Regions from separate parts of the Kitasatospora sp. NPDC089913 genome, predicted to be linked through region 2. Evidence: riboswitches for the same ligand, from Rfam matches in the RefSeq annotation. Region 2 holds a riboswitch; each other region holds the start of a gene.

Region 1 (9,531 bases), on a different contig from region 2:
TGTCGCGATCGCCGCCGTGCTCGGCCTCGGAGTGGCCGTGCCACCCGCCTTCGCCGGACCGGCCGGGGGACCGTCCGCCGACGCCGACCCGGTGCCCGGGTTGGTCGCCGGGTCGGACACCGGGGCGCCGCAACTGGTCACCGGCCTCGCCGAGGCGGCCCCCGGCGACAACCCGGCCGAGGCGGCCCGCGCCCATCTGGCCGCCCATCAGGACCGCTACCGGATCGACCCCGGACAGCTCGTCGAAGCCGGCGTGGAGCGTGCCGCCGACGGCCGGCGCACCGTCAGGTTCGAGCAGCGGCACGGCGGCATACCCGTCTTCGGGGCCCGGTACCTGGTTCACCTGGTCGGCGAAGGCACTGGACAGCGGGTCGAGTCGGCCGGCGGCAAGTACTTCACCGGACTCACCGCCCCGACCGTGCAGAGCGTTCCGGACGAGGTGCTGCGACGGCTCGCGATCGGCGCGGTCCAGGACCCGGTGGCCCGCGCCGGCGCGACGGCCGAGGACCGCGGCCCGGTGGTGCTGCCCGGCGGTGCCGGCCGGCTCGCCCGCCACTTCACCGTGCGCGGGAGCGACCCGGCGGTGTGGGCGGCGAAGGCGCAGGAGGTGTTCGTGGACGCCTCGACCGGGGAGGTCGCGCTCTCCTACCAGGTACGCGCCCCGTACCCGCTCGACGTCCCGGGCGCCGCGGCATCGGGCGTCGCGGCGGGCGTCGCGGCATCCGCCGCCGCGACCTCTCCCGACGCGGCCGCCGCCGCCCCGGCCCTCGAACCCGCCACCGGCACCGCGCCCGACGCCCTCGGCCGCCCCGCCCGGGTGAACATCGGCCGACTCCCGGACGGCACCTACCAGCTCGTCGACCTCACCCGCCCCGCCACCGTCACCACCTACGACGCGGCCGGTCGCGACGAGCTGGACTTCAGCACCCTGCCCGCCGACGCCCACCCCGCCGCCTCGCCGACCACCGACTTCCCGGCCGTCACCGGTACCAGCGGCGCCACCGACGCCCACCTCAACGCCGCCGCCGTGTACGACTTCTACCGCGACCGACTGGGCCGCGACGGGATCGACGGCAAGGGCGGACCGATCACCTCCGTCGTCAACGTCACCAGCTTCGGCGAGCCCCTGGACAACGCCTACTGGGACGGCCGGAAGATGGTCTACGGAGGCGGCAGCGGCAAGTACCTCCCGTTCTCCGCCGCGCGCGACGTGGCCGGCCACGAGATGACGCACGGCGTCGTGAAGCACACCGCGGAGCTGGTCGGACTCGGCCAGTCCGGTGCCCTCGACGAGGCCGTCGCCGACTACTTCGGCAACGCCATCGAGGTGACCGGCCGAGGCATGCCGATGACCGACCCCAGGGCCGCGCTGCTCGGTGAGGACCTCTGCCGCACCGGCACCCCCGAGGCCTGCGCCGACCGCCGGCTGGACGACCGCCGCACCACCGTCGCCGACTACGTCGGAGCCCCCGCCGGGGTCGACAACGGCGGCGTGCACCTCAACTCCACCATCTTCTCCGGCGCGTTGTGGGACATCCGGCGCACCCTCGACCCGCTCCTCGCCGACCGTCTGGTCTACCGCGCGCTGGCCGAGTACCTCACCCCGCTGGACGACTTCGTCGACGCCCGCAACGCGGTGCTCGCCGCGGGCCGCGCGCTCGGCCTCGACCGTGCCCGGCTCCGCACCGTGGCCGCCGCCTTCGACGCCCACGGGATCAAGGCCGGCTGGCAGCGCCGGATCGGCGTGGACAGCCGGCCGCTGCTGCGCGAACTCTCCACCGAGAGCGTGGCGCCGGACGTCGCGGCCGGCCGCTGGGTGGCGGCCACCGCGGGCGAGGGCGCCAAGGGCAGCATGGCCGTGTACACGGGCGCCGTCGCCGGCTCCGCCGAGCCCGCCCGGCTCAGCGCGGAGGACGGCCGCTCGCACGGCTGGCCCGCGACCGACGGTACGACGGCCGCGTGGGTGGCGATGGGGCCGGGGGCCGACGGTGGTTGGGGCATGGAGGTGCTGGCCCGGCCGCTCGACGGTGGCCCGGCGCGCAGCGTCCAGCGCGGCGCGAACCAGTACTTCGGCGATGTCCGGGTCTCCGGTGGGGACGTCGCCTTCCTGATGACGGACTACGCCACCGGCCGCGGCGGGCCGGTGCTCTCCCGCGCCGGCGCCCCGGCGGTGCCGATCGCGCTGCCGGAGGGCCACCGGGCCTCCGCCCTCGCCTTCCGGGACGGCCTGCTCGCCTGGACCGAGAGCTGGCAGGTCGGTGAGCGGACGGTGAGCGCGCCGACGGTCTACTCGCTCGCCGCCGGCAAGGTCGTCGCCCAGTACGTGGTGGACGACGCGAACGCCGCCGCCGGGACCGAGGTCGGCAGCACCCGACTGGCCGGTGGCCGGCTGCTGTGGGTCGAGACCCCCTTCGACCGGACGAAGGGCAGCACGATCCGCTCCGGCGCGCTGGACGGCTCCGGGGTGAGCGACCTCCTGCCCGCGGGCCCGAGGCTCGGCACCGGCACCGAGCCGCGCCGGATCTCCGGCCTCACCGCCTCCGACCGGGCCGTCACCTTCGCCGAAGCCGCTCGCCCGGTGACGGGCGGCACCAGGAACACGGACCTGCCCAAGCTCTGGCAGCTCCCGCTCACCGGCGGCACCCCGGAGCGGATGTCCTGCAACCGGGGCGGCCAGTACTCCCCGGTGGCCGACCGGGGGACCCGGGTGGTCTGGCTGGACGCCACGGCGGGCCGTACCGACCTCGTCGTGCGCGAGCGCGCGGCCGGCACCTGCTGACCGAAGGCGGCTGCCCCGGGGACCCAAGGGCTCTCGACCCCGAAGCCCGGCCCCCGTCCGCCCCGGTCTCCCGCCCGGCCGCCGCATCCCTGCGGCAGCCGGGCGGGTCCTTGCCGTGACCGGACCGCCGCTCCCGCCGCAGCAGGCTCGTCGCCGAAGTGCTGGTACCGACGACCCGCCTGTGCGGTCCAGGTGACGGACCACCGCCCGCCGGTCCCGGCGGCCCGGGCCGCTGAGGTCCTGTCAGCCGAGACCCGGCGACGGCGATCCGACCTCGAACCGGCCTTGACCCTCTCTCGGCCGAGCCGACATCATGAGCCGTCATGTTCTGACTCCGCCGTCGGGGGAAGTCCGGTCGAATTCCGGCGCTGACCCGCAACGGTAGGCCGCCGACGGCAGTCGGTGGCGAGCCCGAGTACCCGTCGGCGGAGGCGTGTCCCCTCCTCCCGTCGTGGTCTGCGGCCAGGGGCTCCCGGAGCCGTCGGGCGGTCCGTCCCGCGCGGTCGCCGGCGGTCGCCCGTGCGCCCAGGCCCGGAAAGGCCTCGCATGTCCGACTCCGCGCTCCGCCGCCGCCCGCTCCGCCTGCTCGCGATATCCGCGCTGGCCCTGACCGCCACCCTCCCCGCCGCCACCGCCGCCCAGGCTGCCGCGCCCGTCCCGGCCGTCACCGCGCCGGCCGTCACCGCTGCGGCCCCGGCCTCCGGCGACAACGCCACCACCTACCGTCCTGACGCCGCCGCGGCCGGCTGGCTCGCGCGCCAGCTGGTCAACGGCGACCACTTCGAGTCGGTCTTCGACGGCACCGCCTACCCCGATCAGGGCCTCACCATCGACGCCGTGCTCGCCTTCGCCGCCGCGGGCAGCGCCGACCAGGCCGCCGCCCGCGCCACCGCCTGGCTCGCCCGCCCCGACATCCTGAGCGGCTACCTCGGCGACGGCACCACCGAGGCCTACGCCGGTGCCACCGCCAAGCTCCTGCTGGTCGTCGAGGTGCGCGGCGCCACCCCGTCGGCCTTCGGCGGCGTCGACCTGCCCGCCCGGCTGCGCTCCCTGCTGACGCCGAGCGGCCGCTTCTCCGACCGCTCCCAGTGGGGCGACTACAGCAACGCCTTCGGCCAGTCCCTCGCCCTGATCGCCCTCCAGCGCACCCCCGGTGGGGTACCGGCCCCGGCCGTCGACTTCCTGGCCGCCGCCCAGTGCGCCGACGGCGGCTTCCCGGTCTCCTTCGGGCAGGCCACCTGCACCGCCGACGCCGACGCCACCGCGCTCGCGGCCCAGGCGCTCGCCGCCACCGGCCGCAGCGCCAAGGCCAAGGCGGGCCTGGACTGGCTGACGGCCCACCAGAACACCGACGGCGGTTTCGCCGCGGCCGGTGCCACCACCTCCAACGCCAACAGCACCGGCCTGGCCACCTCCGCCCTGCTCCCCGGCGGACGGTTCATCAGCGGCCTCAAGGGCTGGAGCAGCCTGGTGAAGCTCCAGCAGGGCTGCTCGGCCGACCCCTCCGTGCGCGGCGCCGTCGCCTACGACGCCAGCGGCTTCAACCCCGCCAACGCCGCCCGGGCCACCGCTCAGGCCGTCCTCGGCCTCTCCGGCCAGGGCCTGGCCGGCCTCAGCGCCCACGGCGCCCGCCCGTCCGCCCCGACCCTGGCCTGCCCGGCCCCGGCCGTGCGCCCCTGACGGTCGCCCGCCCGCCCGTGACCCGCACTGCCGCCCGCCACACCCCAGGAGCACGCCCATGACCACCTCCGTCCACCCGGCCCGCCGTACCCTCGGCGCCTTCGCCACCGCTGCGGCCCTCACCGCCGGCCTGCTCGGCGTCTCCACCGCGACCGCCCCGCAGGCGCAGGCCGCAGCCTGTTCCGGCACCTCCGGCGTCACCGTCGTCGTCGACTTCACCGCCCTCGGTGGTGGCATCGAGACCGGCTGCGCCCCGGGCGACCCGGCGAGCGGCCTCGCCGCGATCACCGGCGCCGGCTTCTCCTACTCCTTCCACCCGCGCTTCCCGGGTTTCGTCTGCAAGATCAACGCCCTGCCGACGACCTGCACCAACCCCACCGGCACCGCCTACTGGTCGTACTGGCACGCCCCGCACGGCGGCCCGTGGTCCTACAGCAGCCTCGGCGCCGGCTCCTACAACCCGGCCCCGGGCGAGGTCGAGGGCTGGTCCTTCGGCGCCGGTGCCCAGCCGGGCATCACCGCGCCCTGACCCCGGCCCCGCTCTCCCCAGGGCGCGGTCCGGCCCGGACCGCGCCCTACCGGCCGGGCGTCCTCGGGGCCTCCAACTCCACGTGGTGGACGGTGAAACCGCCCTGCAGCACCGGGGCGAACGGCGCCGGAGCCATGCAGGTGCCGACCACCGGTTGGTAGGGCTTCTGGTCGGCGTCCAGGTCGAGATTGGCCACGCCCCAGGAGAATCCGAGGCGGGCGCCGTCGCGGCCGCTGCCCTGGTAGACGCTGAGACCGATCCGCTCCTTGCGGTTCTCGGTGTCCGAGCCGATGACGGCGGTCAGGGTGGCGACCGGGCCGCCGGTGCTCAGGCAGTCGACCTCGGCCTCGGCGCTGTGGACCTCGCCGGTGGCGGCCACGCGGTGGGAGTAGCGGACCGTGCCCACGGCATCGGTGGGCAGCCCGTTCGGCGAGTTCGTCCCCGGGAGGGGGCGGGAGTAGGGCTTCGCGCGGGCGTCGACGGTGAACCGGATCTCGTCGTCCGGGGAGAAGGCGTACGAGATCCGGGCGCTGCCGCTGACGCTCGCCGTCCGCTCGGGCCGGTCGCCCCGGCCGGCGGGCCCGGACTCGCCGGACAGGGAAACCGTGGACACGCCGTCCGTGGACAGGGTGTCGGCGGAGGCCGGCGCGACGCCCGAGAGGGCGGCGAGGGCCAGCCCGGCGGCAGCGGCAACCCGTGCGGTCCGAGCAGCCCGAGCGGCACGTGCGGTCCGGACGGCGGCACGGTTGTGGGTACGAATGCGGAACATGGTGGGTCTCCCTCCCCGGCGGCCCCGTCGGCCGCCCTCTCGATGCCCCCAATCCTGGTCGCGGCACCCCCACCCGCACATGTACCGATCGGCACATCTACCGAGCTCGCCCGGCGGCTCCACCCCTGCCGAACGGCAGGGTCGGAACCGACGACCCGTCAGCCGGTCAGCCGGTCAGCTCGTCAGCCCGTCGCCACCGGCACGCCCTCCGGCCGACCGGCCAGCAGCGCCGCCACGTGGTCGGCGCAGCGGACGGCGGCCTCGGCCATGGCACCGCGGGTCATCCCCGCGACGTGCGGCGTCAGCAGGGCGTTCGGGAGCCCGAAGAGCGGTGAGGCGAAAGCGGCGTGCTCGTGCTCGAAGGTGTCGACGGCCGCCGCCGCGAGCGGGTGCCCGGGATCGCGCAGGGCGTCGGCCAGGGCCGCTTCGTCGACGATCCCGCCCCGGGCGGTGTTCAGCAGGACCGCGCCCGGCCGCACCGACGCCAGTTCGCGGCGGCCGATCAGTCCCCGGGTGCGTGCCGTGAGCGGCAGGTGGACGGACAGCACGTCGCTGGTCGTCAGCAGTTCGGTGAGGGAGCCCGCCCGCCGGACGCCGTCCTCCTCGGCCGCCGGGCCGCGGCCGAGGCCGAGGACGGTCAGGCCCAGGGCGCGGGCCCGGCCGGCCAGTGCGCGGTCGGTCCGGCCGAGGCCGAGGATGCCGAGGGTCAGTTCGGACAGGGCCCGCGACGGTGACGCCGGAGTGCGCCAGTCGCCCCGGTGCGAAGCCGCGTTGTGCTGCACGAGGTCCCGGCTCAGGGCGAGCAGCTGGGCCAGGGCGAACTCGGCGACCGCGTCGGCGTTGGACCCGGGCGTGTGGGTCACGGCGACCCCGAGGCGGGCGGCCGCGCCGAGGTCGACGTGGTCGGTGCCCGCTCCGGCCCGGCCGATCACCCTCAGCGCCTCGGTCGTGCCGGCGGCCGTGGCGGCGAGGAACCCGGCGCGCATCGGCACCCCGGCCCGGGACTTGACGGCCCGGTGCCCGCCGTCGCGCAGGGTCGCGGCGATCAGGGCGGCCTCGTCGAAGGGGTCGAAGTCGGTGAAGGCCACCCGTCCGTCCCAGTCGTAGCGGGCGCGGGCCGGGTCCGCGACCCGCCGCAGGTTCAGGGTGACCTCCAGGCCGTGGCCGAGCAGCCGCTCCAGCTCCACGCGGAGCAGGTCCCCGGGCGCCGCGTCCAGCAACAGGATCCGGTTCCGTCCCACCGGGCCCCCGTTCCGCCCCACCGGGCCCCCGTTCTGCCCCGGCCGGATCCCCACGGACGCACGGCGACGCGGGGCGACGTGACGCGGTGCGGCACGGCGCGGCACGGTGCGGCGCGGTGCGGTTGCAACGAGGGGCGCGGGAGCTGATTGATGATCACTGCCGCTGCCAAGCTACCGCGCACCCGGGGGCTTGCCGCAAGGCCCCGGGGACGTCGGAGAATCACCGTCGAAACCGGAACAGGTGTGGCGGGAGGGGGCGGGATGCGTGTGGTGCTGTCGACGTACGGGTCGCGGGGGGACGTCGAGCCGATGCTGGGGCTCGCGGTGCGACTGCGCGAACTGGGCGCGGACGCAAGGCTCTGCGCGCCCTCGGACGAGGAGTTCGCGGCCCGGTCGGCCGCGCTCGGCGTCCCCGTGGTGCCGGTGGGCGACCCGGTGCGGGCGCTGGTGACCGGTGCGGCCCCGGCGGCGCCGGTGGACTTCCCCACCCGGGTGGCCCGGCTGACGGCGGCGTCCTACGAGGCGGTGCTCGGGCAGGCGGCGGCGGGCGGCGCGGTCGTCGCGACCGGGCTGTTCCCGAGCGCGGCCGGTGCCCGGGCGGCGGCGGAGACGGCGGGCGCCCGGTTCGTCTACGCGGGCCTGCAGCCCACCGTCCTGCCGTCGCCGCACCACCCGCCGTTCCAGTACCCGGGCCGGCCTGCGCCGCCCGCGGGGGCGGACAGCACGGAGCTGTGGGAGCTGGACGTCGAGAGCATGAACGCGCTGTTCGGCGGGGCGGTCAACGCGCACCGGACGGCGGTCGGCCTGCCGGTGGTGGAGAACGTCCGTGACCACGTCCTGACCGGGCGGCCCTGGCTGGCCACCGACCCGACCTTGGGCCCGTGGCTGCCGGCCGACCTCGACGTGGTGCAGACCGGCGCCTGGCTGCTGCCGGACCCGCGCCCGCTGCCCGCCGGTCTGACCGCCTTCCTGGACGCGGGCGAGCCGCCGGTGTACGTGGGCTTCGGCAGCATGCCGATGCGCGGGGCGGAGGACGTCGCCCGGCTGGCCGTCGAGCAGGCCGTCGCCGCCGGCCGCCGGGTGGTCGTCGGCCGGGGCTGGGCGGAACTGTCGGCGGGTGGGGACGGCGCTCCGGACGACCGTTTCGTGACCGGCGAGGTGAACCACCGGGCGCTGTTCGCCCGAGTCGCGGCCGTCGTGCACCACGGCGGCGCGGGCACCACCACGGCGGCCGCCCTGGCGGGTGCGCCGCAGCTGGTGGTGCCGCAGATCGTCGACCAGCCGTACTGGGCCGCCCGGGTCGCCGAACTGGGCATCGGGGCGGTGCACGACACGGCCGTTCCGACCGCGGAGTCGGTCGCCGCCGCGCTGCGGACCGTCCTGGCGCCGCGGACCCGGGGGCGGGCCGCCGCCGTGGCCGCCGCCGTCCGCACCGACGGCGCGGAGGTGGCCGCGCGCCTGCTGCTCGACGGGTGCTGACCCGCCCCCGGGCCGGTGCGGCGCGGGACCCGGGTACTCGGGGTCGCCGGCCGGATTGCCGTGCCGCGGCCCGGGCACCCGCCCGGTGTCCGGGGGGTGAGCACCGTGGTGCGGAGGTGGCCGTGATGGACGGACCGGGCCTGTCGAGCCGGGAACGCCGCATCCTGGCGGAGATCGAGGGCGACCTGCGGGCGGACCGCCGCCCGGCCGGGGCGGGACGAGCGGGTACGCCCGACGTCCGGTGACGCGTGGCGTGCCGTCCGGCCTACTGCCGGTGACGCCCGACGCCCGGTGACGCACGGTGTGCGGACCCGAGCCTGCAACAGACCCCGGTGGAACGGGGCCGGGAAACATCGAGGACCGGAGAACATTCAAGCCGACAAATCAGAATGAACCGCTCCATGTCGGGTACCAGAACCACCGGAGCGGTCGCACAGCACCGCACGCCGTTCCCGCGCCCGCACAGGGCGCCACCTGGACCGTCGCTTGAAGAAGCCGGGCAGAGGTCTTCGGGAAGAGGGGCCGCAGTGCGCGGGCGATCACGCCCTACCCTCTCGCGGTCCGAGGCGTTCCCGCTGCCCAGGAGAACCGCCGTGTCCACAACGATGTCGGACGTCGGCCGTCGGACCGACCCGCCGCCCGTTACCCCCGATGCCCTGCCCGCCGCCGCCGACGGCGTCCCCCAGGACGCCACCGCTGTCCCGCCGACCGACATCCCGTCGCCCTGGCACCCGGCCGACCCGCCGCCCGACCTGCCCCCGCGCCCGAGCGAGGCGCAGCTGCGGGCCATGGGCAAGACCGAGGCCCGCGAGCTGAGCGACGCGCTCTTCGACCGCCTCGCCGGCCTGGCCCGCGAGACCCACGCGTACAGCTACGTGCGCGGCACCATCATCGAGCTGAACATGCCGCTGGTGCGGTTCATCGCCGGCCGCTTCCGTCACCGCCCCGAGGACATGGACGACATCCTCCAGGTCGGCACCGTCGGCCTGATCAAGGCCGTCGACGGTTACGACCCGGGGCGCGGCGTCGAGTTCGTCACCTACGCCATCCCCAC
Region 2 (9,531 bases):
TCCTCCATCATCCAGCTGCTCGACGAGGCACACCTGCGCAGCGTCGCCGGACTGCGGCTGGACGCCGACTCCACCGTGCAGTGCACCCTGATCGGCCTTGCCGTCCTGGTCGCCGCCGCACTGGTCGCGGTGCGCGGTCTCGGCCTGGCCGCGCGGCTGCAGAAGGCGCTGCTGGTGTTCGAGTACGCCGTCCTGCTCGGCTTCTGCGGCTACGGGCTGTTCGCCGGCGACCAGCCGTTCTCCCTCGACTGGTTCAACCCGCTGACGATCCCCTCCTTCGACGCCCTCGCCCAGGGCATGGTCCTCGCCGTGTTCTGCTACTGGGGCTTCGAGTCGGTGTTCAGCGTCGGTGAGGAGGTCCACGACCCCCGTGACGCCTCCCGTGCCGGCACCCTCGCCCTGGTCGTCATGCTGCTGATGTTCCTGCTCGCCGGCACCGCCTTCCAGCGCGTCCTGCCACTGGACGAACTCGCGGACAACGGCGCCCACGGCCTCACCTACTTCGGCGCCCGCCTCGCCGACCAGCCGCTGGCGGCACTCCCGCTGATCGCCCTGATGTTCTCCGCCGTCGCCTCCCTGCAGTCCTCGGTGATCCCCACCGCCCGCGGGCTGTTCGCGATGGGCCGCGACGGCGTGCTCGGCCCCGTCTGGACCAGGCTGCACCCCAAGCACCGCACACCCGCCCTCGGCACCCTGCTGATCACCGGGGTCGCGGTCGCGCTCGCCCTGTGCTCGATCGTCATCCCGACCGTCAACGACCTGATCTCCGCCGCCGTCAACGCGATCGGCATCATCGTCGCCCTCTACTACGCCCTCACCGCCGTCGCCGCCGCCGTCCGCTTCCGCCACCTGCTGCGCACCGACCTGCCGGAAGGGCTGCGCGCGGTGGTCGGCCCGCTGCTCGGCGCAGCCGTCCTGCTGGTGGTCGGCGGCTACCTCACCTGGACCTTCTACGACTCCACCGACCACTTCGAACTCGCCGCCGACAACGGCTGGTTCGAACTCACCGTCGTGGTACTGATGATCGTCACCGGACTCCCCGCCGCCGCCTGGGCCCGCTGGCGCCGCCGCTCGCCCTACTTCCTCGGCGACACCCGCTGACCCGTACCGGCGGGCCACGCCACCCGGACCACCCGCACCACCCGAGAACGGAGCACCACCCATGACCAAGGCCGATCTGGTCTTCACCCGCGGCCCCGTGCACACCGGCGACGCCGCCCGTACCCGGGCGACCGGACTGGCCGTCACCGGCGACCGGATCACCGCCGTCGGCCACGACGAGGTCCGGGACCTGATCGGTCCGGACACCGAGGTGGTCGACCTCACCGGCAAGCTGCTGCTGCCGGGTTTCCAGGACGCGCACATCCACGCCGTCTTCGGCGGCACCGAGCTGGCCGTCTGCGACCTCACCGGCACCGTCGGCGTGGCCGACTACCTGGAGCGGATCCGCGCCTACGCAGACGCCCACCCCGACCAGGAGTGGATCACCGGCAGCGGCTGGTCGATGGAGAGCTTCGAGGGCGGCCTGCCGACCCGGCAGCTGCTCGACTCCGTCGTCCCGGACCGCCCGGTCTACCTCACCAACCGCGACCACCACGGCGCCTGGGCCAACACCCGGGCGCTGGAACTCGCCGGCGTCGACCGCGACACCCCCGACCCGGCGGACGGCCGGATCGAGCGCGAGGCCGACGGCACCCCGAGCGGAGTGCTCCAGGAGGGCGCCACCGGCCTGGTGGCCCGGCTGGTCCCGCCGATCACCGCCGCCGACCGGCTCGACGGACTGCTGCGGGCCCAGCGGCTGCTGCACTCGCTCGGCATCACCGGCTGGCAGGACGCGCTGCTCGGCGAGTTCAACGGCCAGCCGGACCCGTCCGACGCCTACCTGGCGGCCGCCCGCTCCGGCGCGCTGACCGCCCGGGTCAACGGCGCGCTCTGGTGGGAGCGCGAGCGGGGCGCCGAGCAGATCGCCGGGCTGGTCGAGCGCCGCGCCGCCGCCGCGCACGGCAGGTTCCGGGCCGGCTCGGTCAAGATCATGCAGGACGGCATCGCGGAGAACTTCACCGCCGCGATGACCAGCCCCTACCTGGACGGCTGCGGCTGCGCCACCGCCAACTCCGGCCTCAGCTTCGTCGACCCCACCGCCCTGCGCGAGTACGTCACCGCCCTCGACGCGCTGGACTTCCAGGTGCACTTCCACGCCCTCGGCGACCGGGCCGTGCGCGAGGCGCTGGACGCGGTCGAGGCGGCCCGCGCCGCCAACGGCCGGCGCGCCACCCGCCACCACCTCGCCCACCTCCAGGTGGTCCACCCGGACGACCTGCCCCGGTTCGCCCGGCTCGGGGCGGTCGCCAACATCCAGCCGCTGTGGGCGGCGCACGAGCCGCAGATGGACGAACTGACCATCCCCTTCCTCGGCCCGGAGCGCGCCTCCTGGCAGTACCCGTTCGGCTCGCTGCTCCGGGCCGGGGCGACCCTGGCGGCGGGCAGCGACTGGCCGGTGAGCAGCCCGGACCCGCTCGCCGGCCTGCACGTCGCGGTCAACCGGAGGGAGCCGGAGGCCGAGGACGACCGGGTGTTCCTGCCCGAGCAGCGGCTGGACCTGGCCTCCGCGATCGCCGCCTACACGGCCGGCACCGCCCATGTGAACGGGCACGACGACGCCGGGGTGCTCGCGCCCGGCATGCTGGCCGACCTGGTCGTCCTGGACCGCGACATCCTCACCGGTCCGCCCGAGGAGATCGCGTCGGCCCGGGTGCTGCGCACCTACGTCGGGGGCGAGCCGGTCCACGTCACCGACTGATCACGCGTCAACTGCCGTTCGGGCCCCGGGGGTGCTTCCCCCGGGGCCCGTCGCGTTCCGGCGGCGGGGGTTCCGACGCGCCCGGCCGGAAAGGGGCTCTGGACTTACTAGGACGTCCAACTATATGGTCGGAACAGGTCCGCGGTGTCAGGGAAGCCGGTGTGAGTCCGGCACGGTCCCGCCACTGTGACCGGGGAGTTCGTCCTCGCAGGAGTTCGGCCACTGGCAGCCAGCCGGGAAGGCCCGGGGGCGCGCGTCGATCCGGGAGTCAGGATACCGGCCGCGGATGGTCCGTGTTTTCCACGAGGATGGAGACGACACGCATGAATCCGGGCTGCTTCCGCTCCACCGCCCCCGGCTGTGCCGTGCCGACGAGCCCCGGGGCGCACCCGCGCTGACGGTTCGTCCGCCGACGCCGTCATGCGCCGAGCGCACCACCGTGCGCCCGCGCACCGGCGCGGCCTCCACTCCTCCTCTCCCCATCCTGTCGAGAGAAGGAACCGATGGTCCCTGACCTGATCGTCCCCGAACTGACCCATTTCGTCGGCGGAAAGCGCACCGCCGGGACGTCCGGCCGCTTCGGCGACGTCCACGACCCCAACACCGGGCGCGTCCAGGCCCGGGTGCCGCTGGCGAGCCGCGCCGAGGTCGAGGCCGTGATCGCCGACGCGGCGCAGGCCCAGCCCGCGTGGGCGGCCTGGAACCCGCAGCGCCGGGCCCGGGTGCTGCTGCGCTTCCTCCAACTCGTCGAGCAGGAGCGGGACGCGCTCGCCCGGCTGCTCTCCGCCGAGCACGGCAAGACCGTCGCCGACGCCCACGGCGACCTGCAGCGCGGCCTGGAGGTGGTCGAGTTCGCGGCCGGCATCCCGCACCTGCTCAAGGGCGAGTTCACCGACAACGCCGGCACCGGCATCGACGTCTACTCGATGCGCCAGCCGCTCGGCGTGGTCGCCGGCATCACCCCCTTCAACTTCCCGGCGATGATCCCGCTCTGGAAGGCCGCGCCCGCGCTGGCCTGCGGCAACGCCTTCGTGCTCAAGCCCTCCGAGCGCGACCCCTCGGTGCCGCTGCGGCTCGCCGAGCTGTTCCTCGAGGCCGGACTGCCGCCCGGCGTGCTGAACGTGGTGAACGGCGACAAGGAGGCCGTGGACACCCTGCTGGAGGACCCCCGGGTGCAGGCGGTCGGCTTCGTCGGCTCCACCCCGATCGCCCAGTACGTCTACGCCACCGCGGCCGCCCACGGAAAGCGCGCCCAGTGCTTCGGCGGCGCCAAGAACCACATGATCGTGATGCCCGACGCCGACCTCGACCAGGCGGCGGACGCGCTGGTCGGCGCCGGCTACGGCTCGGCGGGCGAGCGCTGCATGGCGATCTCGGTGGCCGTCCCGGTCGGCGAGGAGACCGCCGACGCGCTGGTGGCCAAACTGGTCGAGCGGATCGCCGCGCTGAAGGTCGGCCGCTCGGACGACCCGGCGGCGGACTTCGGCCCGCTGGTCGGCCGGGACGCGCTGGAGCGGGTCCGCGGCTACCTGGACCTCGGGGTCGAGGAGGGCGCCGAACTCGTCGTCGACGGGCGCGACTTCCGGCTGGAGGGCCACGAGGAGGGCTTCTTCCTCGGCCCCTCGCTGTTCGACCGGGTGACGCCGGAGATGCGGATCCACCGGGAGGAGATCTTCGGGCCGGTGCTCAGCGTGGTCCGCGCCGCCGACTACGAGGAGGCCCTGCGGCTGCCCAGCGAGCACGAGTTCGGCAACGGCGTGGCCATCTTCACCCGTGACGGGGACACCGCCCGGGACTTCACCCGCCGGGTGAACACCGGCATGGTCGGCGTCAACGTGCCGATCCCGGTGCCGATCGCCTACCACACCTTCGGCGGCTGGAAGCGCTCCGGCTTCGGCGACCTCAACCAGCACGGGCCGGACTCGATTCGCTTCTACACCCGCACCCGCACGGTGACCTCGCGCTGGCCCTCCGGGGTCAAGGAGGGCGCCAGCTTCACCATGCCGACGATGGGATGAGCGCCGTGCACGATCTCACCGACGACCAGCGTGCGATCGCGGAGACCACCAGGGCCTTCGCCGACGAGCACCTCGCCCCGAACGCGGTGGAGTGGGACCTCGCCAAGCACTTCCCGGTCGACGTGCTGCGCAAGGCCGGCGAGCTCGGCCTGGCCGGCGTCTACGTCCGGGAGGAGTCCGGCGGTTCCGGCCTCACCCGCCGGGACGGCGCGGTGGCCTTCGAGGCCCTCGCCACCGGCTGCCCGTCCATCGCGGCCTACCTCTCCATCCACAACATGGTCGCCTGGATGGTCGACCGCCACGGCGACGACGCCCAGCGCGCCCGCTGGCTGCCCCGGCTCTGCACCGCCGAACACCTGGGCGGCTACTGCCTGACCGAACCCGGCGCCGGATCCGACGCCGCCGCCCTCGCCACCCGGGCCGTCCGCGACGGCGACCACTGGGTGCTCGACGGCGTCAAGCAGTTCATCTCCGGCGCCGGCAGTGCCCAGGTCTACCTGGTCATGGCGCGCACCGGCGGCCCCGGGGCGAAGGGCGTCTCGGCCTTCCTGGTCGACCGGGACGACCCGGGCGTGTCCTTCGGCGCCAACGAGCGCAAGATGGGCTGGAACGCCCAGCCGACCCGGCAGGTGCTCCTGGACGGCGTGCGGCTGCCCGCCGACCGGCTGCTCGGCGGCGAGGGCGAGGGCTTCCGGATCGCCATGCGCGGTCTGGACGGCGGCCGCCTCGGCATCGCCGCCTGCTCGCTCGGCGGCGCCCAGAGCGCGCTCGAGCGCACCGTCTCCTACCTCGCCGAACGCGAGGCCTTCGGCGCCCGGCTGCTGCACGCCCAGGCACTGCAGTTCCGGCTCGCCGACATGGCCACCGAACTGGAGGCCGCCCGGGCCCTGTTGTGGCGGGCCGCCGACGCCCTGGACCGGGGCGACGCCCGGGCCCCGCAGCTGTGCGCGATGGCCAAGCGGCACGCCACCGACACCGGCTTCGAGGTGGCCAACCAGGCGCTCCAACTGCACGGCGGCTACGGCTACCTGGCCGAGTACGGCATCGAGAAGATCGTCCGCGACCTGCGGGTGCACCAGATCCTGGAAGGGACCAACGAGATCATGCGCGTCATCGTGGCCCGCGGCCTGACCGGGGCCGCGTGATGGGCGACGGCACCACCGATGAGGTCCTGGTCCAGCGCGAGGGCCGCACCGGCCTGATCGTCCTCAACCGCCCGAAGGCCCTCAACGCCCTCACCCACACCATGGTGCGCCGGATCACCGAGGTCCTCGACGACTGGGAGCGGGACCCGCGGGTCGCGACCGTCGTCGTCACCGGGGCCGGCGACCGGGCCTTCTGCGCGGGCGGCGACATCGTCGCCATCCACCGCGCCGCGACCGGCGGCGATCCGCGCGAGGTCGAGGAGTTCTGGCGCGACGAGTACCGCCTCAACGCCAGGATCGCCCGCTACCCCAAGCCCTACGTCGCGGTGATGGACGGCATCGTGATGGGCGGCGGGGTCGGGGTCTCCGCCCACGGCAGCGTCCGGATCGTGACCGAGCGCACCAGGATCGCCATGCCCGAGGCGGGCATCGGTTTCGTGCCCGACGTCGGCGGCACCTATCTGCTCGCCCTGGCGCCCGGCGAGCTGGGCACCCACCTCGCCCTCACCGCCGGCTCGGCCGGCGCGGCGGACGCGCTGCTCTGCGGCCTCGCCGACCACTTCGTGCCGGCCGGGCGGCTGCCCGCCCTGCTCGACGACCTGGCCGAGTCGACCGTGCACGACGCCCTCGCCCGGCACGTCGGGCAACCGCCGGCCGGCCGGCTGGAGCGGCAGCGGGAGTGGATCGACACCTGCTACGCGGCCGACAGCGTCGAGGAGATCCTCGAACGGCTCGCCGCGAGCGGCGAACCGGAGGCGAAGGAGGCGGCCGACCGGATCACCGCCAACGCGCCGACGGCCGTCAAGGCGACGCTGGCCGCGCTCCGCCGGGCCCGGGAGCTGGGCCCCCTGGAGGCGGTGCTCGACCAGGAGTACCGGAGCTCCTGCGCGGCCCTGGCCACCCCGGACCTCGCCGAGGGCATCCGGGCCCAGGTGATCGACAAGGACCGCGCACCGCACTGGAGTCCGGCCACGCTGGACGCCGTCGACCCCGCCGCCGTGGCCCGCTGGTTCGCCCCGCTGGGCGAGCGGGAACTCGGCCTCGCCGACCTCACCCCCCTGGAGCGCTGGTGACCCACCGGATCGGATTCGTCGGACTCGGAAACATGGGCGGCCCGATGGCCGCGAACCTGGTCAGGGCCGGTCACACCGTCACCGGCCACGACCTGGTGCCGGAGGCCCGGGAGCGGGCGGCCGGCCAGGGCGTACGGATCGCCGCCTCGGCCGCCGACGCGGTCGCGGACGCCGAGCTGGTGCTCACCATGCTGCCGACCGGACGCCATGTGCTGGAGGTCTACCGGGAGTTGACCGCCGCGGCGACGGACGCGCTGTTCGTCGACTGCTCCACGATCGCGGTCGGGGACGCCCGGACCGCCCGGGACCTCGCCCGCTCGTCCGGCCACCGGGCCCTGGACGCCCCGGTCTCCGGCGGGGTCCCGGGCGCCGAGGCGGCGAGCCTGACCTTCATGGTCGGCGGCGCGGCGGAGGACTTCGCCGCCGCCGAACCGGTGCTGGCGGCGATGGGCCGCAAGGTGGTGCACTGCGGCGACTCCGGCACCGGGCAGGCCGCGAAGATCTGCAACAACATGATCCTCGGTGTGTCGATGATCGCGGTCGCCGAGGCCTTCGTCCTCGGCGAGAGCCTCGGTCTGAGCCACCAGGCCCTGTTCGACGTCGCCTCCACGGCCTCCGGCCAGTGCTGGGCGCTCACCAGCAACTGTCCCGTCCCCGGCCCCGTCCCGGCCAGCCCCGCCAACCGGGGCTACCCGGCGGGCTTCGCGGCCGCCCTGATGGCCAAGGACCTGGGCCTGGCCGCCGACGCCGCCGACGCCTCCGAGGTGCCCGCCGAACTCGGCCGTCGCGCAGCCGAGTTGTTCACCGCTTTCGCCCAGGGCGACGGCGCCGGGCGGGACTTCTCGGCCATCATCACCACCCTTCGGGAGGACGCCGTATGAGCTACGAGACGATCCGGGTCGAGCGCCACGACCGGGTGGGCCTGATCACCCTGGACCGGCCGAAGGCCCTGAACGCCCTCAACACCCGGCTGATGAACGAAGTCGTCGAGGCAGCACGGGAGTTCGACCGGGACCGGACGGTGGGCGCGGTGGTCGTCACCGGCTCCGACCGGGCCTTCGCCGCCGGGGCCGACATCAAGGAGATGCAGTCCCTGGAGTTCGTCGACGCCTACCTCGGCGACTGGTTCGCCGCCTGGGACGGTTTCGGCGCCCTGCGCAAGCCCGTCGTCGCCGCCGTGGCCGGCTACGCGCTCGGCGGGGGCTGCGAGCTGGCGATGCTGTGCGACGTGCTGATCGCCGCAGACACCGCGAAGTTCGGCCAGCCGGAGATCAAGCTCGGCGTGATCCCGGGCATCGGCGGCTCGCAGCGGCTGACCAGGGCGATCGGCAAGGCCAAGGCGATGGAACTGTGCCTGACCGGCCGCACGATGGACGCCGAGGAGGCCGAGCGGGCCGGTCTGGTCTCCCGGATCGTCCCCGCCGACCGGCTGCTCGACGAGGCCCTCGCCACCGCCGCGGCGATCGCCGCGATGTCCGCCCCGGCCGCGATCATGATGAAGGAGTCGGTCAACCGGGCCTTCGAGACCACCCTCGCCGAGGGTGTCCGCTTCGAACGCCGGCTCTTCCACGCCACCTTCGCCACCGCCGACCAGAAAGAGGGCATGACCGCCTTCGCCGAGAAGCGCCCCGCGGAGTTCGGGCACCGCTGACACGCTGACACCGCTGGCAGCACTGACACTGCCGACACTGCTGACACCGCGGCGCCGGTGCCCGGGGCCCTCTTCGCCGAAGGGGTCCGGGCACCGGCGCGCTCCGCCCCGCGCCCCCGCCGGGCGTCACGTCATCGGGAGATGTGCGCCTCGATGCCGTCGAGCACGAAGTCGAGGCCCGTCCGGAAGGTGCGGTCGGCGTCGAGGTGGGCGGCGTCGCGCACCACCGTGGCCAGGGCGGGGAACCGGCCGGTGGCGAACGCGCGTTCCAGGTACGGCCCGAGCGAGCGCTGCCACTGCTTCTCGTCCATTCCGGTGGCCCGCTCGGCCCGCCGCTCGGCGATCTCCCGGCGCACCGCGCCGATCACGTACGCCTTGACCGCGGCGACCACCGGCATGACGGCGTCCACGTGGATGTCACCCAGCGCGGCCACCAGGGTCTCCCCGCCGGCCAGCGCCTCCGGTCCGAGCTGGGGCCGGCCGCCCAGCAGATCGGCGAGCCATTCGTGCTCGTGGACGGCGCTCCGGGTGGCTTCGGCATGGGACCGGAGCACCTCCCGCCAGTGGTCGCCGACCGGCCGGATCCCGGCGTGCACGGCGTCCACCATCAGGTCGAGCAGCTCCTCCTTGCTCGCGATGTAGCCGTACAGCCGCATCGGACGGACGTCCAGCTCGGTCGCGACCTTGCGCAGCGACACCGCGTCCAGGCCGTCCGCGTCGGCGAGACGGATCGCCGTTCGCACGATCCGGTCCCGGCTCAGCGGGGCCGGAACGGGTCGATCCGGCGGCTCCGGCCTTTCCCACACCAACATGACGCTCACCATACAACGCATCGGGCGATACA
Region 3 (9,531 bases), on a different contig from region 2:
GCGTAGACGCAGATCACCCGGCGGTGCAGCCCGTTCCACCATTCTGCCCACTGGTTGAGACCGGCACCGTCACACGGACGGACTGTCGGAGGCCGCGGTGACGGGCGGTCAGGCCGCCCGGTGCGTGCGGCGGCGGGCCGAGAACCGGCGGGCCACGAACACGGTGGCGACCGCCGCGGCCGTGAAGAGCAGCGTGTTGGCCACGACGCCCGCGTCCGTCAGCCAGGCGGGGTCGGAACCGTCGGGCAGTCTCGTTCCGGTGAACAGGCCGCCCACACCGGTCAGCAGGCCCCGGACGACGTAGACCGCCACCAGGGCGACGAGCCCGACGGGCAGCGTCAGGACGACGGCCGCGAGGTAGAACCGTCCGTTCCCGGTCGCCCCGCCCAACGCGGCCGACACCGCGACCAGGGCGACGTAGCACGCCGCCGCCCACCTGGAAGTCCTCATGTGGAACCGTCCCCCTGCTCGAATGTCCGGCGGTGCGGTGGCGCCGCACGGTGATGCTCCTCGCTGCCGCGCGTTCCCGCCACCCCGGCGGAACGAGCGGTGGGCCGCAGGCCCCTGCTACCGCGCCCGGGGACCCGCGACCCGCGGCGTGTCCTGGATCAGCTGCCGTACCGCAGCGAGACGGTGTCGCCGACGTGGACGGTCGTGGCGCGGGTGGCGGCGGCGGCCGTGCCGCCGTCCAGGACGACCTTCCAGGTGGACGGACCGCTGTTGGCGGTGCCGTTGATCGCGGTGATGGTGCCCGCGCCGGTGGACGGCGTGACGGAGGTGACGCAGCCGCTCGGCGTGGCGGTGGCGGCGGCGTCGAGGACGTCGCCGAGGGTGACGGTGCCGCCGGTCGGGGTGAGGGTGACGGCGCAGACCTTCGGCGTGGCGGTGCCGTTGTCGACGACGAGGGCGAGGCGGGCGGCGGTGCCGGCGGTGAAGGCGGAGGTGGCCGCCCACGCCGGTTCCCCGGCCGCGACCGGTGCGGGCGGGGTGGCGGTGAAGCCGGCGCCGGCGACGGCGCGAAGCCCGTCGACGGAGGCGTAGGCGGAGGGGACGGTGTCGGTGGACAGGTACTTGAAGCCGCCGCCGGGCTTGAACTGCTGGGCGATCAGGAAGTCGACCGGGGTCTTGCCGGTGCCGCTGGTGAAGTCGGTGCCCTGGGGGTTGATGCCGCAGGCGTTGAGGCCGGAGACGGCCCAGCCGTTGGAGTCGGTGTTGGCGCCCCACATGGCGTTGAACGCGCCGGAGGACAGCAGCTTGCCCTTGAGGAAGTTCTTGGCGGCCACCACCGCGGCGTCGGTGTTGGGGACGCCGCCGACGCACAGGGAGGCCATGGCCGCGCCGGTCATGTCGATGTCGCTGCCCTTGCCGAGTTCGGTGGGGTCGCCCGCGGCCTTGCTGTAGTTCCAGCCGCCGTCGGTGTGCTGGTTGGCGCGCACGGCCGTGACGGAGGCGTCCAGCAGGGCCTGCGGCACGCGCTTCGTCCCGCTCTGGGTCTTGGCGCCGCCGAGGGCGAGCAGCCCGAAGACCGTGCCGTTGAAGTTGGCGGACGGGCCGTAGTAGCCGGGTTCGGCGGTCTGCCAGTACGCGACCAGGTCGGCGATCAGGTTGCGGCCGGGGCCGACGCGGGCGGGGTCGATGCCGGCGGCGTAGGCGTTGAGGGTGCCGCGCTGGTAGTCGGTCGCGACGGGGGAGGCCCCGGGCCAGCCGGCGGCGGCGAGCTGGTTGCGGTAGACGAGGCGGGCGTTCTTGGTGGGGTCGCCGCCGGGGGTCACGTCGGCGGCGGCCGTGCCCGCGGCGGCGAGGGCGCTGAAGGCCCACTCGTTGGAGAGCCCGCCGCCGGTCACGTAGCTGCCGTCGGCGGCCTGGAGGGACTTCAGGTAGGTCACACCGGTGCTCTTGGAGGTGGCTATCTGGGCCGGGGTCGCGGTCGCGTGGGCCGGAACGGCCGACAGGACCAGGGCACCGGCCGCCACCGCGACGGTCACCGCGGAGGCGGCACGGGACGGGACGGAGCGCGGGAGGGCGGGAACGGGCACGGGGACTCCTCGGAGTGGCGGGCGCCGATCCGGCCCCGGCCCGGGCGCCGGTGCGGCGCGGGGCGGTGGGGCGGCGGCCGCCCGGATCGCGTGGGCTGGCTGTCGCTGATGCTGCGCGGCCGGGCGGGCATCCGGGCTCGGAGCGACGCCGCGCGCCGCTCCACACCGCTGCGCGTCAGCCCCGGATTCGCACCGGGTTCCCCCGCTCGGCCACCGGGGACGCTACCGCACCGCCGGAGGGACCACGAGGTGGGGAAAGCGACATGACGCACCGTTGACGCTCCTCCTACCCCCATGGTCTGATGAACCGATTTTTTCTCCTCGGCAGTCAGGGGAAGCCGGTCCGATTCCGGCGCTGACCCGCAACCGTAGATCCGTCCCCAGCGGCGGATGAGCCGGAATGCCTGCGCCGAGGTCCTGTTCAGGAGTGCTTGCGTCGTCGTGGACTACGACGCGGTCCGGGCGGTTCCTCGTGCGAGGGGCCGTCGGCTGCGTCGTGCGACCCGATGACCGATCGGGGAGTCGCCAGTGAGGCCCAGCAGCAGTCGTACGAGCCACGGATTCCGGGGGCTCGCGTCCCTCGTCGCGGCCAGTGCCGTCGCGGTCGCCGCGGGCGGCACCGTGCTGATCGGACATCCCGGCCGGGCCGCCGCCGACCCGATCGAGGAGTGCACGGCCACCACCGGCGCGATCGTCGCCGTCGACTTCGGCCACTGGGGCGGCGGCGTGGTCCGGGGCTGCGACGCCCACCCCACGACCGGCATGAACCTGCTGCACAACGCGGGCTTCGGCACCACCGGCACCGAGCACGACGGCCCCGGCTTCATCTGCCGGATCGGCAACGGGACCTTCGACAGCGGGACCCAGTACCCGACCGTGGCCGAGGAACCCTGCACCACCACCCCGCAGGCGACGGCGTACTGGTCCTACTGGATCGCGGAGGCCGGCCAGGACACCTGGACCTACAGCCGCTACGGAGCCCTGACCCAGAAGCCCAAGCCGGGCGAGGTCGAGGCCTGGGTCTTCGGCGGCACCGACATCGGCGGCACCAGCGGGGCGCCCACCTTCACCCCGGACTCCGTCCGCGCCAAGAACACCGGGCCCTCGCCGTCGGCCACCGCGTCCCCCTCCCCGAGCCCGACCGTCCCCTCCACCAAGCCCGGCGACCCCGCCGCGGCGGCCGCCTGGCTGGCCGCCCAGCTGGTCAACGGTGAGTACATGGGCAACTGGGCCTTCGAGGGCGCGGACTTCCCCCGGACCGCCCAGACCGCGATCGCCCTCGCCGCCGCCGGGACCCAGGACCCCGCCCTGCGCAAGGTCGTCGCCTACCTCGCCGCGCACATCGACGAGTTCCTCTTCCCGGACGGACCCGCCGGGAAGCCCGACTCCAGGGCCGCCGCTCTGCTGGCCCTGGTCGCCGAGAGCACCGAGGGCGACCCCCGGGCCTTCGGCGGCCGCGACCTGATCGCCGCGCTGACCGAGCACGTGTGCGCCGCCCAGGGCGAGAACGGCAAGTGCACGGCCGCCGGGGACTTCTACGGCGCGGCCTCGCCCTGGACCCAGGCCTGGGGCGTGATCGCCCTGCGGCGCGCGGGTGTGACGCCTACCGCGTCGGTGCTCGCGCGGTTCGCGGTGCTCCAGTGCGCCGACGGCGGGATCGCCGGCTCGATGATCGTCGCCGGGGACAACTGCGAAGCCGACCCGGTGGCCACCGGCCTCGCCGTCCTCGCCCTGCGCGGAACGGGCGGGGGCGAGGCCGTCGCGAAGAAGGCCGCCGACCGGCTCGTGGCGGGCCAGCAGGCCGACGGTTCCTACGCCCCGTACGCCGGGGCCCCCGGTGACACCGTGAGCACCGCCGCCGCAGCCCAGGCCCTGCTCGCCATCGGGCAGGGCGCCAGGCAGAGCGCCGCGAAGGCATGGCTCGGCGGCCGGCAGGGCAAGGACGGCGGCTTCCTCCCCGACGAGTCGACGACCGACGCCGACCCGGCCGCCACCGAACAGGCCGTGCTGGCGCTGACCGGCACCGACCCCAGTACCGTCCGCCACAACCCGAACGGCGCCACCACCACCCCGACCGCGCCCGCGGGCCGGACCCCCGACCTGGCCAGGGGCAGCGCCTACCTGACCGCCCCGGCGAACCTGATCGGCGGCCACTACTACGAGGCGTTCCCGGACTTCGCGGACTTCGGCCTCACCATCGACGGTGCCTTCGCCCTCGCCGCCACCGGAGCGGACGACGCGGCCCTGCGCCGGATCGTCGACTTCCTCGACCAGCAGGGCAAGGACACCGGCGAGCGCACCGTCAACGACTGGACCGGCATCGGCACCGAGTACGCCAGCGGCGGCTCCATCGGCAAGGAGGCCCTCCTGGCCGAGGTCGTCGGCCGCGACCCGCGGGCCTTCGGCGGCCACGACCTGATCGCGGCCCTGGCCGCGGCGGTCTGCGCCAAGGCCGACGACGCCACCGGCTGCGCCGGACCCGGCAACTACACCTGGGCCACCTCGGTGTTCTCCCAGGCGCTCGGCATCATGGCCCAGTACCGGGCCGGCGACGCGGCCAACGCCGCCGCCGCCGTCACCTACCTCAAGAGCCTCCAGCACGCCGACGGCTCCTGGCCGAGCCTCGTCCCCGCCACCGGCGACTCCGACGTGGACAGCACCGCGATGGCCGTGATGGCCCTCGCACTCGTCCCCGGTGACGAGGCCGCCCGGGCCGTCGACAGGGGTGTCTCCTGGCTGGCCGGCCGGCAGCTGCCGGACGGCGGCTTCCCCGGCGCGTCCGGCAACTCGACCAACTCGGCCGCCCTCGCGATCCAGGGCATGACCCTCCGCCAGTCCGCCTACGCTCCCCGGATCGCGAAGGCGCTCGACTCCCTCGCCGGACAGCAGAACGCCGACGGCGGCTTCAACGTGGCCTCCGAGGGGCAGCAGGGTTCGGACGTCCGGGCCTCCACCCAGGCGGTGGGCGGCGCGACCGGGATCTCCTTCGGCACCCTGCGCCGCGAGCTCGGCGGCACGCCGACGCCCACCCCGACCGCGACGGCCACGGGGACGCCGACCGGTTCGCCGACGCCCACCGCGACGGGTACCCCGACGGCCACGGCCACGCCGACCTCGACCGGTACGCCGACGCCCACCGCGACGGGTACCCCGACGGCGACGGCCACGCCGACCTCGACCGGTACGCCGACGCCCACCGCCACGGTCACCCGGACCCCCAGCCCCACGGCCACCGTCACGGCGACATCGACATCGACGGCGACGGCGACCGGTACCGCCTCCTCCTCCCCGTCGCCCACCGGTTCCCCCGTGCCCCCCGGCATGTCGGTCACCCCGCCCGCCGGCGGAAGCGTCGTTCAGCCCGTCGAGGGACCGCTCGCCGGTGGTGTCGACGGTCCGCGGAACGGCGGCGCGGTCCCGGCCGGACCGGTGCAGGCCCGCACGGGCACGGGGAGCCTGGCCACCACCGGAGGCGAGGCGCTCGGACTGGCGAGTGTCGCGGCACTGCTGACCGCCGCCGGAGCCGGTGCGGTCCTCGTCGCCCGCCGCCGCGCGGGCTCGACCCCGGGGCGTCACCGGTGATCCGGCGGATCGGCCGACTGGTCGGAGCCGCCGCGGCGACGCTCGCCCTCGCGGCCGGAGGAATCGGCGCGGCCACGACGCCGGCGGTCGCGGCCCCGCTGCCGATCGAGCAGTGCACCACCACCTCCGGTGTGGTGCTGGCGGTGGACTTCAGCAAGTGGGGCGGTCCGCTGCTGCGTTCCTGCGGCACCACCCCCACCACCGGGTACACGCTGCTGAACCAGGGCGGCTGGAAGACCACCGGCACCGGGCACGACGGTCCGGCGTTCATCTGCCGCATCGGCTACAGCGGCTTCCAGGGCGGCAAGCAGTTCCCCACCCCGGACCAGGAGAAGTGCGTCCTGACCCCGCCGGCCACCGCGTACTGGTCGTACTGGCACGCGGATCCGGGCCAGAACGACTGGTCGTACAGCCAGTTGGGCGCGATGAGCTACCAGCCCAAGCCCGGCAGCGTCGACCTGTGGATCTTCGGCGGGACCAACATCGAGGGCACCGAGGGCCGGCCGACCGTCGCGCCCGACACCCTGCGCGCGCACAACACCTCGACCGGCGGTGGGACGGGCACGCCCCCGGACCCGACCCCGCCGCCGACCGACCCCGGGACGGGCGGCAACGGCGGCTCCACGAGCGGTGGCACGGCCGGCGCGACGACCGGCGGCGCCGCCTCCTCGGGCGGTTCCGCCTCGTCGGGCGGAGCCGCCGCCACCGGCGGGAGCGGTTCCGCCGGAGGAACCGCCTCCTCCGGCGGTGGCACCGGATCGGGAGGCTCCTCCGCCGGCGCCGGCGCGAGCGGAGGCGGCAGCGCCGGAGGCGGAAGCGCCGCGGGCACCGGCACGAGTGGGGGAGGTGCGAGCTCGGGCGGTACGAGCGGCGGCGCCACGACCCCGAAGAAGCCGTCCACCGGGGCGACGACCCCGAACGGGACCTCCGGCGGCGCCGGACGCCCCCGGCCGGTGACGCCGGAGGCCGGGGCCCCGGCCCCGGTGCCTACGGATCCGGCACCGGAGAGCGCGGTGCCCCCGCCACCGGACGGCGCGAGCACGGAACCGCCCGCCCCGGCCCCGGCGGAGACGCCCGAGACCGTCGAGAGCACTCCCGCGGTGGCGCCGACCGACACTCCGACGGCCCCGGCGCCCGCCGCGGCGGCCGGCCCGGTGGTGATGAACGCGGCCCCGGCCGCCGACGCGCCGCACGACTCCGGGTCGATCGTCCCCGCCGTGGTGGGCGTCGTCCTCCTGGTGCTGCTGGGCCTGACCACGCTGGCTGTCGGCCGCCGTCGCCGGCGACAGGCCGAGTGACCGGGTGAGCACGCTCGACAAGCCCGCCGCCGCCCTCCCGCGACCCGCCTCCGCGCGGGCCGGGGGAGGCCGGCGGATCCCGCGCGACCTGCACCCCCTGGCCTGGTGGATCTGGGCGCTGGCGCTGGCGACGGCGGCGAGCCGCACCACCAATCCGCTGCTGCTCCTGCTCGTCCTCGCGGTACTCGGTTTCGTGGTCACCGCCCGCCGGACCGAGGCGCCGTGGGCGCGGGGGTTCAAGTACTACCTGTGGCTCGCCCTGACCGTGGTGGCGATCCGGGTGGTCTTCCGCTGCGTCTTCGCGACCGGCATCACCCCGCACGACCACCTGCTGTTCTCGCTCCCGCACATCCCCACCCCCGCCTGGTACGCGGGCATCGAGATCGGCGGCCCGGTCTCGCTGGAGGCCACCCTCTCGGCGGCCTTCGACGGACTGCGGCTGGCGTGTCTGATCTGCTGCATCGGTGCCGCCAACACCCTCGCCAACCCCAAGCGCGCCCTGCGCGTCCTGCCGGGCGCCCTCTACGAGCTCGGTGTCGCCGTGACGGTGTCGCTCAGTGTCGCTCCGCAGCTGGTGCAGAGCGTGCAACGGGTCGCCCGCGCACGGAGGTTGCGGGCGGGCCGGACCAAGGGGGTGCGCGCGCTGCGCAGCATCGTCGTGCCGGTGCTGGAGGACGCCCTGGAGCGTTCGCTGCACCTGGCCGCCGCGATGGACTCGCGCGGCTACGGACGGGCGGGGACGGCCACCCGCCGCTCCCGCCGGACCACGGGCGCCCTGATGCTGCTCGGCATGTGCGGCCTCTGCGCCGGGGTGTACGGCCTGCTGGACGGCACCGCCCCCGCCGTGCTGGGACTTCCCGCGCTGCTGGCGGGGGCCGGGCTCTGTGTGGCGGGCCTGCTGCTCGGTGGCCGCCGGGTGCGGCGCACCACCTACCGGCCGGACCGCTGGCGCGTCGCCGAGTTCGCCGTGGCCGGCTGCGGTGTGGCCGCCGCCGCCCTGCTCTTCGGGACCGTCGGCTACGACGCCACCGACCTCAACCCGTCCCTGTACCCGCTGAGTTGGCCGACCCTGCCACTCGTTCCGGTGGCGGCCCTGCTGCTGGCGGGCGCCGCCGGTGTCGTCGCGCCGCCGCCCGGCCGCCCGCCCGGTTCCACGGCCCTGCCCGCGCCGCGCTCGACCGGTGCGGCCGGTTCGGCTGTTCCGACCGGTCCGGCTGTTGCGACCGGTTCGACCGGTCGAACCGGTCCGACGACGGGCGTGACCGGCACCGACGACCGCACGACCACCGAGGTGACCAAGTGATCCGTTTCGACCAGGTGGGCGTGGTGTACGACGGCGAGGCCGCGCCGGTGCTCCGTGATGTCGACCTGTACGTCCCCGAGGGTGAACTCTGCCTGGTGGTCGGCCGTACCGGTGTCGGCAAGTCCACCCTGCTCGGCGCCGTCAACGGCCTCGTGCCGCACTTCACCGGCGGCACCCTGCGCGGCCGGGTCACCGTCGACGGCCGGGACACCGCGCACCACCCGCCGCGCGAACTGGCCGACGTGGTCGGGGTGGTGGGACAGGACCCGTCGGCCGGCTTCGTCACCGACACGGTGGAGGAGGAACTCGCCTACGCGATGGAGCAGTTGGCCGTCCCGCCGAAGGTGATGCGCAAGCGGGTGGAGGAGACCCTCGATCTGCTCGGTCTGGCCGACCTGCGCCACCGCGCGCTCCACGAGCTCTCCGGCGGCCAGCAGCAGCGGGTCGCCATCGGTTCGGTGCTGACCGCCCACCCGCGCGTCCTGGTCCTGGACGAGCCGACCTCCGCGCTCGACCCGACCGCGGCCGAGGAGGTGCTCGCGGCCGTCACCCGGCTGGTCCACGACCTCGGGGTGACGGTGCTGCTCGCCGAGCACCGCCTGGAGCGCGTCGTCCAGTACGCCGACCGGATCGCCTACCTGCCGGGTGACGGCACCGTCGTGCACGGCCCGCCCGCCGAGGTCTTCCGGAACACCGTGATCGCCCCGCCCGTCGTCGAACTCGGCCGGCTGGCGGGCTGGCAGCCGCTGCCGCTCTCGGTGCGCGACGCGCGCCGGGCCGCCGCGCCGCTGCGGGAACGGCTCACCGGGGTCCCCGTCCCGGCGCCGCGGCGGCCGTCGCCGCCGGGGGAGCCGGTGTCGGGCGAGCGGGTGTCGGGCGAGTCGGTGCTGCGCGCCGAGCGGATCGTGGTGCGGTACGGCCAGGTGGCCGCCGTGCGCGAGGTCGGACTCGACCTGCGGGCCGGGGAGGTGACGGCGCTGATGGGCCGCAACGGCTCCGGCAAGTCCTCCCTGCTCTGGGCCCTCCAGGGCTCCGGCCCGCGCCAGGGCGGGAACGTGCGGGTGACCGGGACGGACGGGAAGGCGGCCGAGGACCCCAAGCAGGTGTCCGCGAGCCGGGCCAGGCGGCTGGTGGGGCTCGTCCCGCAGACCCCCACCGACCTGCTCTACCTGGAGTCCGTGGCGCAGGAGCTGGCCCAGAGCGACCTGGAGTCGGGCGAGGGCCGGGAGCGCGGCCGGAGAGGGGAGTCCGGGCCCACGGCCCGGCAGATCCTCGACCGTCTCGCCCCCGGCATCCCGGACGGCACCCACCC

What was found. Region 2 has a riboswitch for cobalamin ahead of ACIPYS_RS30430 (CoA-acylating methylmalonate-semialdehyde dehydrogenase). Riboswitches for the same ligand answer to the same signal wherever they lie in the genome.
Region 1: another riboswitch for cobalamin. It lies ahead of ACIPYS_RS29460 (peptidase); the one in region 2 lies ahead of ACIPYS_RS30430 (CoA-acylating methylmalonate-semialdehyde dehydrogenase).
Region 3: another riboswitch for cobalamin. It lies ahead of ACIPYS_RS22475 (prenyltransferase/squalene oxidase repeat-containing protein); the one in region 2 lies ahead of ACIPYS_RS30430 (CoA-acylating methylmalonate-semialdehyde dehydrogenase).

Annotation. Positions count from the first base shown of each region.
Region 1 covers NZ_JBIVGI010000023.1:147,595-157,125, reverse strand. Annotated here, with positions in the region: gene ACIPYS_RS29465 (M4 family metallopeptidase) at 1-2,779, shown strand, start outside; cobalamin riboswitch at 3,082-3,221, shown strand; gene ACIPYS_RS29460 (peptidase) at 3,326-4,459, shown strand; gene ACIPYS_RS29455 (hypothetical protein) at 4,518-4,988, shown strand; gene ACIPYS_RS29450 (hypothetical protein) at 5,035-5,757, opposite strand; gene ACIPYS_RS29445 (NAD(P)-dependent oxidoreductase) at 5,940-6,998, opposite strand; gene ACIPYS_RS29440 (glycosyltransferase) at 7,260-8,477, shown strand; gene ACIPYS_RS29435 (RNA polymerase sigma factor SigF) at 9,071-9,531, shown strand, end outside.
Region 2 covers NZ_JBIVGI010000025.1:68,711-78,241, reverse strand. Annotated here, with positions in the region: gene ACIPYS_RS30440 (APC family permease) at 1-1,101, shown strand, start outside; gene ACIPYS_RS30435 (amidohydrolase) at 1,163-2,800, shown strand; cobalamin riboswitch at 2,909-3,100, shown strand; gene ACIPYS_RS30430 (CoA-acylating methylmalonate-semialdehyde dehydrogenase) at 3,304-4,818, shown strand; gene ACIPYS_RS30425 (acyl-CoA dehydrogenase family protein) at 4,815-5,963, shown strand; gene ACIPYS_RS30420 (enoyl-CoA hydratase/isomerase family protein) at 5,963-7,036, shown strand; gene mmsB (3-hydroxyisobutyrate dehydrogenase) at 7,033-7,917, shown strand; gene ACIPYS_RS30410 (enoyl-CoA hydratase) at 7,914-8,687, shown strand; gene ACIPYS_RS30405 (TetR/AcrR family transcriptional regulator) at 8,819-9,499, opposite strand.
Region 3 covers NZ_JBIVGI010000014.1:203,997-213,527, forward strand. Annotated here, with positions in the region: gene ACIPYS_RS22465 (hypothetical protein) at 109-450, opposite strand; gene ACIPYS_RS22470 (hypothetical protein) at 609-2,036, opposite strand; cobalamin riboswitch at 2,162-2,239, opposite strand; cobalamin riboswitch at 2,322-2,463, shown strand; gene ACIPYS_RS22475 (prenyltransferase/squalene oxidase repeat-containing protein) at 2,565-5,618, shown strand; gene ACIPYS_RS22480 (hypothetical protein) at 5,615-6,916, shown strand; gene ACIPYS_RS22485 (CbiQ family ECF transporter T component) at 6,921-8,219, shown strand; gene ACIPYS_RS22490 (ABC transporter ATP-binding protein) at 8,216-9,531, shown strand, end outside.